Regions from separate parts of the Bacillus sp. 41-22 genome, predicted to be linked through region 2. Evidence: a T-box and tRNA genes for the amino acid it is inferred to sense, from the RefSeq annotation. Region 2 holds a T-box; the other holds one or more tRNA genes.
The links. A T-box is a leader RNA that pairs with one kind of tRNA and senses whether it is charged. The one in region 2 lies ahead of LCF45_RS22010 (valine--tRNA ligase), so its partner is inferred to be a tRNA-Val.
Positions count from the first base shown of each region.

Region 1 (7,466 bases), 2.2 Mb from region 2:
AAGCATACGAGCCAGGCTCAATAGCCTCGTTCTTTTTAACGAAGTTTATGTTATAATAATCACATCATAAGACGACTACATATTGATAGAAAGGTGCGCAAATATGATAGGAGAACGTATAAAACGCCTTCGTTTACAAAAAGGCATTTCATTAACAGAACTCGCCGAAAAAGCTGGTGTCGCTAAATCTTACATTAGTTCTATAGAACGAAATTTACAAAAAAACCCTTCTATTCAGTTTCTTGAAAAAATTGCAGCTGTTCTACAAATTCCAGTTGATACTTTACTTCACGATGAAACAACAACGGAGGGTCACCTAGACTCCGAATGGACACAGCTCGTTAAAGATGCGATGAGCTCTGGTGTCTCAAAAGAACAGTTTCGTGAATTTCTCGAATTTACACAATGGAAGAAAAATCAACAATAATACATATAAAAGAGTGCTTAAAACGGGCACTTCTTTTTTTCTTTATAAAAAAAAGCGGGGAATCCCCCGCTTTTTTTATTTATTATTTTTCTTCTCCATCTGTTTGGTTAGCATTGAATGTCCATTCTAAGTTCAATGAATCGCCTTGGAATTTGTTTTGATCTTGACCATTCTCTTCGAATACAAATTGTACCCATAGATAGTCCTCTGTACCAGCTTCTAAGCCACCTTTTTCTCCCCACTCAGGAGCAAAGATGTCTTTAGCTAAAAGATCTGGATCAGCATTTTGTAAATCAGCTAAAGTTGTTTCATATACAGGCTCGCTTTGTTTATCCCAGTTCCAAAGGAATTTCACTTTAATATGCTTACCGAAGTCTTCACCAGCATTATCGCCCTTTGCATCTGCAACAGTGTACTTTGTAGCTAATTTAACATCTTTAATTGCTAACGTACCGTCGTTCTTTAATAAGAACTCTTTCTTAACAGAATCCCCTGGTTTTAAATCTTTAATATCTACAAGCGTTTTAGGGTTTAATGTAAGATCTAACGTCCCAGCTGCAAATGTATTGTTTGATACTTCTTTATCGCTAAAGTAAGCGAATGTTCCTCCACCAATTAAAGATAACCCCAATGCTGCTGATGCAACTCCCATACCTAATTTCTTTTTCAGACTCACAATCAATTCCCCCTAGCTGTTTTTTGTATTTTTATCTCTTATTTCAAAATAAGAGGTGTAACTAAAACTATATTAGCTTAGCTAATATTTGTTCTTTTTTTAAAACCTTAAGTTCATTATAACGAACAAGACTATATAAATACAATATATATTTTGATTATTTTTATTTCTCAACATTTTTTCCTTTTTTTCAGAAAAGTATTGAGAAATAAAGTGAAACTTTAATCAGAGTTTTTCTGTCCATCCCCACTGATCATTAACCTTCACCTAGCGGTGGGCTGCCAACTAACTTCCTCGCATTCGTTAAATTTTTAGGTGAAGACCTTATACCCACGAATAGTGAAATAAGAAAAACAAAGCAAATAGGTGAGTCGTAGGGCTCTCTCACCTATTTGTCTTATCATTGTATTTATTCCTTCCGAAATGCTGCTGTATTTTACTTACTATTCCTTCTTTTCTTCTTGCTTCTTACTCTCTTCTAGTTTTTTCGCCTCTTCCTGCTTCTTACTCTCTTCTAGTTTTTTCGCCTCTTCTTGTTTCTTACTCTCTTCTAGCTTTTTCGCCTCTTCTTGTTTCTTGCTCTCTTCTAGCTTTTTCGCTTCTTCTTGCTTCTTACTCTCTTCTAACTTTTTCGCCTCTTCTTGTTTCTTGCTCTCTTCTAGCTTTTTCGCTTCTTCTTGCTTCTTACTCTCTTCTAATTTCTTTTGCTTCTCAGCCTCACTCACTTGCTTTGCTGTTTCATCTACTAATAATTTTTCAAAAGCTTGAATTTGTTTATCAATCACCTGTAAATTAACCTCTTTATCAACATACTCACAGTGCTCTTTAACTATATGAAAACCAGCATTCACATACGAGAATACTTGCTTATTAGATTCACTTTTATTTCCCTTTAACTCTTCTTTCACTTTGTTATAAGGATTTTCTATTGATGCATATACCTTTTGTAACAGTTCCCTCTCAGTAACAATTTTCTCACGTCCTTGCTTCCACGTAACAAGCGCCTGTTCTAATTCTTGAGTGGAAGTGAAAGTTACTTTCGATTTCATCTCTTCATACTCATGCAAAATTACTTCCTTATGTTGCTTAGCTTGTTCTGTCAACTGATCAACTGTTTTTGGAAAAATACTTGCTGTAGAAATAGTAGCCTGCACTTTCGTCTCATGAATGAAAGCTGCCTCTGTATAAGTCATCATTTGAGAACCTAAATAAAAAGTAATAGAGCACAAACATGGCAATATAAGCATCTTTTTGAATTTGCGAGGTGCCTTCAGCATTTTAATCTCTCCTATCGAACAACTTGTTCTTTATCAAGAACTATACCTTTATTATAATAAAGTGAATTACAAAATGATATAAAAATTATGTTTCTTTTTACATTTCTCTTTTAACACAAAAAGAGACTACCACTTTTGATAGTCTCTTTTTGTTGTCATTATTATTTCGTTTCACCATCGCCTTGCTGTGCATCAAACGTCCAAGTTAATTGTAACTTATCGCCTTGGAATTCATTTTGGTCTTTTTTATTATCAACGAATTCAAATTTCACTTTGAATTTATCAGATTTACCTGCAGAAATACCTTTTTCATCCCAGAACCAAGCAGCTAAATCATTATTTACTGCTGTAAGTGTATCACCCTTCAATTTATCTAATGTAGTTTCTTTCACAATCGTCTCATGCTTATCTACATTTTTTAAGAATGTTACTTTAATATGTTTACCAAAATCATCTTTATTATCTTTCTTCGTATCTTCTACATTATAGTCTGTTTTTAATAGAACCTTTTTAATATCTAAAGAGCCTTTATTTTCTAGTTTAAATTCTTTTTCAATTGTATCACCAGGTTTTAAATTCGATACATTAACAACTGTTGATGGATTTAATGATAAATCAAGCGTACCAGCCGCAAATGTATTATTTGACACTTCTTTATCGCTAAAGAATGCAAATGTTCCTCCACCAACTAATGCTGCTCCTAATACTGCTGATGCGATACCCATTCCTAATTTTTTCTTTAAAGTCATGTCCATATCCCCTTAATATATATATATATTTGTTAACTTCCTAAACGGAAAGTATAACCAAACGAACTAGACGGATTGTTCTACTTTTTTATCTTTCTTTTCTCCGTCAATGCTACGAATAGCGCCAAAAATAGAAATTGCGGAATAGCCAAGTAAAAAGACTCCAGGAATAATGAGAAGTAATGCTGCTCCCGCTTTTGAACTCGCATAATTCAGTCCATAACCAACGTATGGAACTGTAATATCTGCATACTTTCCAATTACATTCTCTGCAAGTACTGGTGCTAAATCTGGTCCGTTGTTGTTATCCCCTTTTGTTTCATACATTACTTTTCCATTTGTATCTTTCACACCGATAATACGGTGAGTGATAATTTTGTCATCTTTCTCTTTAAACGTAATAACATCACCTTTTTTATATTTAGAACCATCTTTCGTTGGCTCTATCGCAATGATTGATCCTGTTAAAAATGTTGGTTCCATCGATCCTGAAAGAACGCTCTTAAACTGATATCCCATCACTGTTGGATCCCCGCCACTCGCTTTTGAAGAAATAACTACAAAAGCTAAACAAACCATTACCGCAAATAAAACAAATGAGATAACGTTGCTAATCACCTTCCAAATTAATTTCATCGTCTCTCTCCCTCTCCGTTGTTTTATGTTATTTGAAGTATACAATATCTACTTTAGTTCTCTAACAAGAACACAAGTAAATAATATAACGAACGATTTGGAAATGCAATAAGAAAATTTACAATTATTAGTTAAATTATTTTTGAAATGCATACAAAAAAGACCGTGACAAAATCTCATCACGGTCTACTAGCAATTTATTTTTCTTCTGATTTCATCCCTTGGTTATTTCGGCGCAGCACTACATATAAAATCGCTCCAAATAATAAAATCGCACCTATTCCAACACTTATCACTTTCACATTCGATTCCTTTACTTCAGGTGCAACTGTATCTTTTTTAGGCATCGCAAAAGTAACATCTTCTTTTGAAAGAACATTTATAGTCGCAATCGTTTGATTATTCTTTATAATATCTACCGCACCAACTACTTCACCGCGATGAATTCCTTTTTGATACAAAGATTCTTTATCCACTGAATTAACCCGAAAAGCCGTTTTTATATTTTTCCCTTCATCTTTCTTTAGCATAAGCTCTGCACTTTTTTCCAGCTCAGAATCAACATCTTTATTTAAATACTTTGCCTTTTGGTGCCAACTATGTTTATCTAGTACAGTTTGCTTCGTAAATTGCCCAAAAGAATATTCCGCCATCTGCTTCAAATCTTCATAAATTTCAGGTCTTTGAGAAGCCATTACTACATTTATAATACGATTACCATCCTTCTCATTTAATAAAACGAGCGTATTGCGTGCTTCATTCGTAAATCCTGTCTTACCACCCATACTATATGGATTTTCAAAATAAGTAGACTTATTAAAAATAGAAACTGTTTGCGTAGATGTCGTAACCGTCGTTCTTTTCGTATTCATCGCTTGTAAAATTTCAGGATACTTTTGCACACCTCTCGTAATCATGGCCATATCATATGGCGTCGTATAATGATTTGGATCATGCAATCCATTTGGCGTTACAAAATGACTATCTTTAGCCCCTAATTGCTTCGCCCTTTCATTCATCATATTGGCGAAGTTTTCAACACTTCCTCCAATACGCTCCGCAATCGCATACGACACATCATTCGCACTCAGCACCATTAAAATCATAAGTGCAGTATTTCTATTAATAGTCTCACCAGGGTGAAACTCAATTTGATAATTACTCTTCTCTTGATCTAATGCTAATTGTGAAAACGTAAATTGATCCTCTGGCTTCGTATGCTCCATCAGTAAAATCGCCGTTAACACTTTCGTCATACTAGCAGGGAACGCACGATGATGTGCATTTTTGTCGTACAACATATCTCCTGTTTTCGCATCAATCGTAGTCGCAAACTGACTAAAAACATTCGGCCCTTCCGCAGGTGGAGGTGCCACTTGCTCCGGATTTACTCCAATATTCGTCTCAGCATATAACGTCATAGGTGTCAAAAAAAATAAACAAATAACCATAACAAAAACCGAAATTTTCTTAAAATTTACCATATGACTCTCCCTTTTCCCTTTACTTTCACATTCTATAAAATACCTCTACCAACCTATATATAATTTGTATTAATTTGGAAGAATATTCACTTTTTTTACTATATCACACTTTTACGATTAGGAACATAAATATACAACAAAAAATAAGAAGGAATTACTCTTTCTTATCCTTCTCATCAATCAATGAGTCTATTAAATTTTGACTAGCTTCCTCAGGTGTAATCTCATCTGTCATCCCCATAAACGACCAACCTTTAGAATCGACCCACTCAACAAACTCTTGTAAAAACTCATCATGTGTAACATCCACATCAAGAATTGAGCCATTAATCGAAATCGTTCTATTTCTAGATACGCGCATCTTGAACGTTTTTCTTACCATTACAATAATTCTCCCTCTACTTCTGAATATTTATAAATATCTTGTACTTCTTTTATACATGATTTCTTGAAAATTGTAAAAAGGATATATTGGCCAATTTGCATATTAAAAATGAAAATCTCTTATTATATAACCCTCACACTACATTCATTTAGTCATAAATTACGGAATACATCCATATAAAAAAACAAACCAACTTATATTCTATCACACCAACTACACTTGACTTTAGTACGATCAAATAGAATATATTAGAAAACACCTTAAAATGAGGAGGAACTCCATGGCGCGTTGTACATATTGTAAAACAAAGTGGAAAGTAAAAGATGTATGGTCGATACTCGTGACATTTGAAAAAGATTGTCCGTATTGCTTCGGAAGACAATATCTATCAAGGAAAACATTGAACGCTATGCCAGAACTTATAAGCTTACCTTTACACTTCTTATTCCCTTTTCTTGTTGACTTAAGCGATGAAGGTCCTTTGGATTGGTATCGGAAATCATAACACTTCAGCATCTTCTATTTATTAAATATAAAAACATACATACTAGTATACCTCTGAAATAAAACCTATTTGATATTGGACTACCTCTTTAAAAAATTACTACACAAAAACATTGTAAATTTTCAGTTAATTATATATAATTGCTTTAGCATAATGATTAAAGATGCTATTACATAAGCATTTTTGAAGATCCCGTAGCTCAGCAGGGAGAGCGCCACCTTGACAGGGTGGAGGTCGCTGGTTCGAGGCCAGTCGGGATCATATGAGAAACCCCTTGATAGTCAAGGGGCTTTCTTTATGTAGCAAATCAATATACTTTTTTAAGAATAAATTTTTTATATACTGTTCAAGATTTGATCAATAGCTCTCTTTTGGTTAACGATTAATTTTTCATATGAAAATAAACTTATGATTTTAAATCTCTTATTAGATTTGAGTCAATATTTTAGACAAAAAAATCCAATCTAAGCTAGCTTTATTTTATTTGATTTACTGCTATTTGTAATATCGTTCACCGTGATATAGCAAAGTGCGATTCTAAACTTGTAATATTATACATATCTTAAAAAACCAGTAAATATATCCTTTTCTTTCAACTTGTATTCATCTCGATTGAAACATTGCGTAGGATTCTGTGAGACTTCCGGTTCATCAATCGCTAATATTATATTTCTACCATTTTCCCCTACTTCTTTTCCTCAATTCTTAAGAAAGACATAAATTATATCAATCATCACTCTGCGTTGTTCGCCAGAACTCAATTCTTCACTCTCTTCTTGGGAGCTTTTTAAAGTTTTCTTTGAAAAATAGCCTAATACAATAATTTTTATATTTATTTATATATATTTTGTAACAACAAAGAACTACATAGATTAACTATGTAGTCTTTTTAAATATGAATAGGCCAATCTTATTTTTTCCCTAACTTGATTGCCTTTTTTATATTACTGAATGCACCTTTACCATATAATAATACGCCACCGCGGTAAACACGACTCGTTAAACCAATCATCATACATATTGTTGCTAATAGAATCGCTAATGCAAGCGCAATCTCCCATACTGGGATATTGAGGAATCCAATTCGTACGAGCATAACAATAGGAGTAAAGAAAGGTATATAGCTAGTAATGGTAACAACCGTGCTGCTTGGATTTGACATTCCATAAAGTGCGATATACAAAGCAGCAATTAACATAAATGTCAGCGGCATAACAGCTTGAGAAGATTCCTCTATACGACTAATAACAGAGCCGAGTAGACAAGATAATGAGCCATATAATAAGAATCCTAATGTGAAGAATAGAATCCCATACACCACTAAAGT
Region 1 covers NZ_CP084035.1:1,273,930-1,281,395, reverse strand. The annotation lists gene LCF45_RS06525 (anti-repressor SinI family protein) at 1-24, shown strand, start outside; gene LCF45_RS06520 (helix-turn-helix domain-containing protein) at 104-427, shown strand; gene calY (biofilm matrix protein CalY) at 510-1,103, opposite strand; gene LCF45_RS06510 (DUF4047 domain-containing protein) at 1,547-2,380, opposite strand; gene LCF45_RS06505 (CalY family protein) at 2,542-3,129, opposite strand; gene sipW (signal peptidase I SipW) at 3,196-3,765, opposite strand; gene LCF45_RS06495 (D-alanyl-D-alanine carboxypeptidase family protein) at 3,963-5,249, opposite strand; gene LCF45_RS06490 (hypothetical protein) at 5,404-5,631, opposite strand; gene LCF45_RS06485 (hypothetical protein) at 5,915-6,139, shown strand; tRNA gene LCF45_RS06480 (tRNA-Val) at 6,328-6,400, shown strand; gene LCF45_RS06475 (ABC transporter permease) at 7,050-7,466, opposite strand, start outside.
Region 1: it has a tRNA-Val gene. The T-box ahead of LCF45_RS22010 (valine--tRNA ligase) is inferred to sense a tRNA for this amino acid. The anticodon was not compared.

Region 2 (7,466 bases):
ATGCGTTCCAAATTTTATTAATGAAGTTCCAAGTAGATTCTACTTTTTCCATGCTGAAACGTAAATCTTGACCTGGTGCACTTCCTGTTGATAAGAAGTAACGCATCGCATCTGCACCGTACTTCTCGATAACATCCATCGGATCAATACCGTTACCAAGAGATTTACTCATTTTACGTCCTTGCTCATCACGAACTAAACCGTGAATTAATACATCTTTAAATGGACGCTCTCCTGTAAACTCTAAACCTTGGAAAATCATACGAGATACCCAGAAGAAGATGATATCATAACCAGTTACTAAAGCATCTGTTGAATAGAACTTTTTAAAGTCTGCTGCATCTTCATTCGGCCAGCCAAGTGTTGAGAATGGCCATAATGCTGAACTGAACCATGTATCAAGCACGTCATTATCTTGATTCCAGTTTTCAAGATCTGCTGGCGCTTCTGTACCTACGTATACTTCACCAGTTTCTTTATGATACCAAGCTGGAATGCGGTGTCCCCACCATAATTGACGAGAAATACACCAGTCATGAATGTTTTCCATCCAGCGTAAGTATGTGTTTTCAAAACGCTCTGGTACGAACGTTACTTTTTCTTCTTCTTTTTGTTGAAGTTCTACCGCTTTTTCTGCAAGTGGAGCCATTTTTACGAACCATTGTGTTGATAAATAAGGCTCAACAACTGCACCGCTACGCTCACTATGACCTACTGAGTGCATATGAGGCTCGATTTCTACTAATACGCCAGCTTCTTGTAAGTCTTTCACTAACTCTTTACGGCATTCGAAACGATCCATACCGTTATACTTACCAGCTTTTTCGTTCATCGTTCCATCTTCGTTCATTACTAAAATACGTGGTAAGTCATGACGGTTACCTACTTCAAAGTCATTCGGGTCATGAGCTGGTGTAATTTTCACAACGCCTGTTCCGAAGTCTTTTTCTACGTATTCATCAGCAATAATCGGAATCTCTCGGCCTACGATTGGAAGTGTAACTGTTTTTCCGATTAAATGTTTGTAGCGATCATCTTCTGGATGAACTGCTACCGCTGTATCACCAAGCATTGTTTCTGGACGAGTAGTTGCAAGGCGAATGTGACCAGAACCGTCTGTTAACGGATAGTTCATATGGTAGAATGCACCTTGAACTTCTTTATGAATTACTTCAATATCAGAAAGAGCTGTGCGTGTTGCTGGATCCCAGTTGATGATATACTCACCGCGATAAATTAAGTCTTTTTCATATAATTGAACGAATACTTTATTAACAGCGTTAGATAAACCTTCGTCTAATGTGAAGCGTTCACGAGAATAGTCTAGTCCTAAACCAACTTTTCCCCATTGTTGACGAATGTGAGAAGCGTATTCTTCTTTCCATTCCCAAGCTTTTTCAAGGAATTTCTCACGACCAAGATCGTAACGTGAAATACCTTCTTCACGAAGTTTTCCTTCTACCTTCGCTTGCGTTGCGATACCAGCATGGTCCATTCCTGGAAGCCATAATACATCGTAACCTTGCATACGCTTTGTACGAGTTAAAATATCTTGAAGCGTCGTATCCCAAGCGTGACCTAAGTGTAACTTACCAGTTACGTTCGGAGGTGGAATTACAATTGTATATGGTTGTTTCTTCTCATCTCCTGTTGCTTCGAAATATTTGCCTTCAAGCCACCACTTGTAAAGGCCTTCTTCAACGGACATATGATCATATTTAGTTGGTAAATTATTTTCCGTGTTTGACATTATTTTCCCTCCTTAAAATAAAAAATGCCCCTCATCCAAAAAAGGACGAGGGACATCGCGGTACCACCTTTATTTACAAACAAATTCAGAATTTGCTTATACTCTTAATTTGATAACGGACAAATCCGTCTTTTCCTAATAAGAATCATTCCGTTCAGAAAAGATGCTCCAGGGCTACCTTCTAACATAACTATCTAGAGAACCTCCCAGCCAATGGTTCCCCTCTCTGAAGACGTTTCATGTTATACTCTTCCCCTTCAATGCATTTATGTGATTGTTAATTATTATATACAATAGTGTAAAAAACGAAACCTTATTCGTCAAGATAAATTTGAAACTACGGCTTTTATCTCTTTATGGAACTAATAAAAAAAGATAAGCAGGGTTCTCCCTACTTATCTTCTTTATCCGTTCCCTTGCTGGGCAGCTTGTAATTGCGAAAGGAAATATTCTGTATTACTAATGAGCCAATGCGATTGCTGCAGAATTTTTACCCCCCGAAGCTCATTTTCTTCATTACGACTCTTTCTTCTTTTCGTATACGACTGAATTTGCCGAATAAAATGCGACGGGTACGTCATATACGCAAACATAAGAAGCTGCTCCTCTTTCGTAAATGGAAAATTTTTTTGATACATTTGATACCATTCAAAGCGGTCGCTCCGCGCAATTGGATATGTGTTCAAAGACCTTGAATAAAAGCTGACGATATCCTGTACCGGTGTAGCAAACTGAGACTTTTCTAAACTAATAAAATAACCGTTTCGTTCATAATCAAATAAAAAGTGATTAAGCGATACATTTCCATGAACGAAAGTAGTACGTGTTTTTTCCTTTTCTTTCATTGCATCATGCCATTCACTTAATTGTTTCGTTGCGAACTCACGTGCTCTCATAGCGTGGTGATAATACGTACAATATTGTAATTCAAATGGAGACATATACCACTTCGCTTCTGATTCTACAAGAAACTCTTCTAATATCTCACCATCATTTTCCCAACGGTCGGATATATTTGTATAATGTTTTTCTAAATCTTCTTCTGTATAAGTCTCCTCTTTCACCGTTTTTTGATGCAACGTCCCGAGCGTTTGAAACATCTTATGGTATTGATCATTATCTTCGCCATTTCCTTCCGCACGTTCTAACCAAGGCATTAAATAATAGCTATACGCCCCATCACTTAAAACATAATTCCCGTCCGTCGTGTGATAGATAGGTACATAATTCGAAAAACCTTTCTCCTTCAAATATTGAATATGGTGTAAAAAATTATTCCGCTCTAATTTTCTATCTTGTATTTTCTTTAACGCATACGGACCTTGATTCGTATAAATTTTCATTACACTTCCGTGCTCTTCCATATGCTGAGTGTCCAATCTATATTGCCTCACAATGGGTTCATAGCGATTTCGTAATTCAATATCCATACGAATAACCCTTTCTTATTCAAAACATAGCTTCTAGGAAAAGAAAAGAGGTGAGTGAAAAAACTCACTCACTTATTTCACTGTTGCTTTTGAAACAGGAATATATATAATTTGCCCTGTAGTTAAATATATATCTTCTGATTGATTTACACGATATAAGCTTTGTACAGTCGTTTCATAACGTTCTGCAACCGATTCAATTGTATCTCCTTCTTGTACGAAGTACATTCTTAACTTCGTAAATTCTTCTTCTGGTTCTTTCGTAAATAATTTCGTTAAATAAAGTGCATTTTCATCTCGCTGTGAATATGCTTCTTCCTCTGGCTCTTCCTGCTTTTTCGCTTTTTCTTTCTTGAAATTTTTCCGCCCGAACAATTCAAATTGTGGCGTCTTTTCTTGCTCCTCTTCACGCTCCACAAGTTCATGTTCTTCTAATTCCTCTTCTTCTATTTCTTGCTCTTTTCTTTCTTCTAACTGAAACGGCTCAAATGCATAATCTTCCCATCCATCTGATTCTTTATAGGCTGGTACCTCTTCGTGCGGCGCAGGTCTACTTTCATCTTCTTCAGCTGAATCAGCTTCCAACTCGGCATACACAGTCTCTTCCTCTTCATCCTCGGTTCTTTCTTCGTCACATAAACCTGTAATAGATATATCCGCTAATAGTTGTAAGCAACCATTTTCCTTTAATTCATAATCAAATTCCTCGATTGATACATATAATTCTTCAATTACTTTCACTCGATTTCTTGGAATTGATATTTCGAGCGGAAAGGAATGGACAAGCTCATTAACCCCGTCTGCCCTTGTTTCTACATAATCAATTGCCTTTGCTGGTGATAGCTCTCTTAATGAATAAGCTGAATCATCTTGCCTTGCAACATACTCTCCCGTTAAATCTAATTGCCCCCTCACGATAACTTCATGATCGAGCTCCTCTATCTCAACGTCTGGATCTAACGAAATTGACAAAAGTTCTTCGACTTCCTGTCCCTTCTGGAACCAAACAGATTCTTTTAATGAAAATCGTAATGAATGATCTGTTGCCACTTCTTTTCCCCCTCCCAAACTATATGTCATTACAGATTTATGTTCCCTAAGGCTACTTTATGAATAAAAAAAATCGCTCCCCTAATGGAAAGCGATTTTCTCTAAGAAATTATGCTTTTAATTTTGACATTGCAATTTCGGCCGCCGCAATTGTCGCCTCAATATCTGCATCACTATGTGCTGTCGATAAGAATAAACCTTCAAATTGAGAAGGTGGTAAAAATACACCTTGTTCTACCATTTCACGATAGTAAGCTGCAAAGAATTCTAAGTTTGAAGATTTTGCTGCATCATAATTAATAACTTGCTCATCTGTAAAGAAAATACCAATCATAGAACCTGCACGATTAATGTGATGCGGGATATTATGCTTTTCAGCTGCCTTACGTAGTCCAGCCTCTAACATTTCTGCTTTACGCTCAAATTCCACATATGATTCTGGCGTTAACTGCACTAACGTTTCATAACCTGCTGTCATTGCAAGTGGATTACCCGATAATGTTCCAGCTTGGTAAATCGGTCCGCTTGGTGCAACTTGACGCATAATCTCTGCCTTCCCACCGTATGCTCCTACCGGCAAGCCACCACCGATTACTTTACCTAAACAAGTTAAGTCAGGAGTTACACCGTAGTAACCTTGTCCACAATTATAAGCAACACGGAATCCTGTCATTACTTCATCAAAAATAAGTAGTGCACCGTTTTGCTCTGTCACTTCACGAAGTCCTTCTAAAAACCCTGGTTGAGGGGGAACAACACCCATATTCCCTGCCACTGGTTCTACAATTATACAAGCGATGTCATCACCGAATTGTTCGAAAGCATATTTTACACTTTCTAAATCGTTATACGCTACTGTAATCGTATTTTTCGCTACACCTTCTGGTACACCAGGGCTATCTGGTAAACCTAGCGTTGCTACACCCGAACCTGCTTTAATCAATAAAGAATCACCATGACCGTGATAACAACCAATGAATTTCAAAATTTTGTTACGTCCAGTGTAACCACGAGCTAAACGTAGCGCGCTCATTGTCGCCTCTGTTCCAGAGTTAACCATACGCACAATCTCAATTGATGGTACACGCTCGATAACAAGCTGCGCTAATTTATTTTCAATTTCTGTTGGTGCACCAAAGCTTGTTCCTTTTTCAGCAACAGCTTTTAAAGCCTCAACAACACGATCATTCGCATGACCATGAATTAAAGGTCCCCACGATAATACGTAATCGATGTATTCATTCCCATCGATATCATATACTTTAGAGCCTTTTCCGCGCTCCATAAACAGCGGATTCATACCAACAGACTTAAAAGCACGGACAGGGCTGTTTACGCCTCCAGGCATTAAATTTTGAGCCTCTTCAAACGCCGCAATCGATTTATCAAATTTTTTCATTATTTAGCGCCTCCTTCTTGTAACCATCTTGCTGCATCTTTTGCATGATACGTAATAATTAAGTCTGCTCCTGCGCGTTTCATGCTAATTAATTTCTCAAGTACAACTTCTTTTTCATTAATCCAACCATTTTGTGCTGCTGCTTTAATCATCGAATATTCACCACTTACGTTATAAGCAACGACTGGTAAGTTAAAGTTATTTTTCACATCACGAACGATATCTAGATAAGAAAGAGCTGGCTTTACAATTAAGAAGTCGGCCCCTTCCATTACATCTGATTCTGCTTCACGGAATGCTTCCATACGGTTCGCTGGGTCCATTTGATATGTTTTACGGTCACCAAACTGCGGTGCACCATGTGCTGCATCACGGAACGGTCCGTAAAATGCTGATGAATATTTCACAGCGTACGACATAACTGGTACGTGCGCGAAACCATTTTCATCTAATGCATGGCGAATTGCTGTTACGAATCCGTCCATCATGTTAGATGGTGCAATAATGTCTGCCCCTGCTTTCGCTTGACTTACAGCTGTTTTTGCAAGAGCTGCAAGAGACTCATCATTTAAAATAACGCCATCTTCAATAACACCGCAATGACCATGGCTTGTAAATTGACATAAACATGTATCTGCAACTACTACTAGCTCTGGGAACTCATCTTTAATTTGCTTAATTGCACGCTGTACAATTCCATGCTCACAATATGCCGATGATCCAACTTCGTCCTTTTCAGCAGGTAAACCAAATACAATAACAGAACGAATACCTAAATCAACGACCTCTTGCATTTCAGCTTGCAATAAATCTAAAGACATTTGATATACGCCTGGCATAGAAGGAACTTCATTACGAGTATTTTCTCCTTCTAATACAAAAATAGGGTAAATAAAATCTTCTGTATGTAAAAATGTTTCACGTACAAGCGCACGCATGCCCCCGCTTTGTCTTAAACGACGATGACGATTAAATTGTAAAGAATTCATAGATTTCTATCCCCATTCTTTTATTTTATAGATTCACAAATGCATTGCAGTAATGCTTCTACAGTGTACTCTTTTGGCACAATAACATGTGGAAAATAGAGGTTCGCCTCTTTTTCCGTAATAGGCCCTATACAAGCAATTGTACATTTTTTCGTCCATTCTCTCCAGTTTGTACCCTCAAGTAAACGAACAAAACTATCAACAGTTGAAGGGCTCGTAAATGTAATAATATTTACTTCCCCTAATTTCAATGCTGTTATAAGTTCTTGTTTTTTCTCTACATTCACCTTCGTACCATATACAATTAACTCATCTAGAAAAACACCAAACTCCCTAAGTTTAACCGGGATTACATCTCTTGCTAAATTCCCTTTCGGAAATAAAATACGCTCGTTTCCACTTAATTCTTTTAGAAACTCTTCGGCAAATGTTTCTGCAACAAATGCAGTGGGAACAAACTCTACTTGATAGCCTCGCTTTTCTAACTCTAACTTTGTTTTCACGCCTACTGCAGCAATTTTAATCGGTCCGGGGAGCTTCTTTCTCAAACTATCTAGAAAAAAAGCTACACCATTTTTACTCGTGAAAATAACCCAGTCATACGAATGTAGCTGCCCTGCTATATGTTGAATTTGCCTATGAGACGTACCTTCCATACGCAAAAGCGGAATTTCCAATGGAATTCCGCTCCTTTCTTTCACTGCTACACTCATTTGTTTCGCTTGGTGCTGGGCACGTGTAATCAATACTGTTTTGCCAGCGAGAGCGTTCATATTTATTGTTGCTCCTTATTTGCAGCAAGGATGAGCTCTTTTGCTCCTTGTTTAATTAAACGGTCCGCAGCCTCT
Region 2 covers NZ_CP084035.1:4,296,266-4,303,731, forward strand. The annotation lists gene LCF45_RS22010 (valine--tRNA ligase) at 1-1,750, opposite strand, end outside; T-box leader at 1,789-2,020, opposite strand; gene ysxE (spore coat protein YsxE) at 2,155-3,180, opposite strand; gene spoVID (stage VI sporulation protein D) at 3,253-4,260, opposite strand; gene hemL (glutamate-1-semialdehyde 2,1-aminomutase) at 4,340-5,629, opposite strand; gene hemB (porphobilinogen synthase) at 5,629-6,618, opposite strand; gene hemD (uroporphyrinogen-III synthase) at 6,639-7,391, opposite strand; gene hemC (hydroxymethylbilane synthase) at 7,394-7,466, opposite strand, start outside.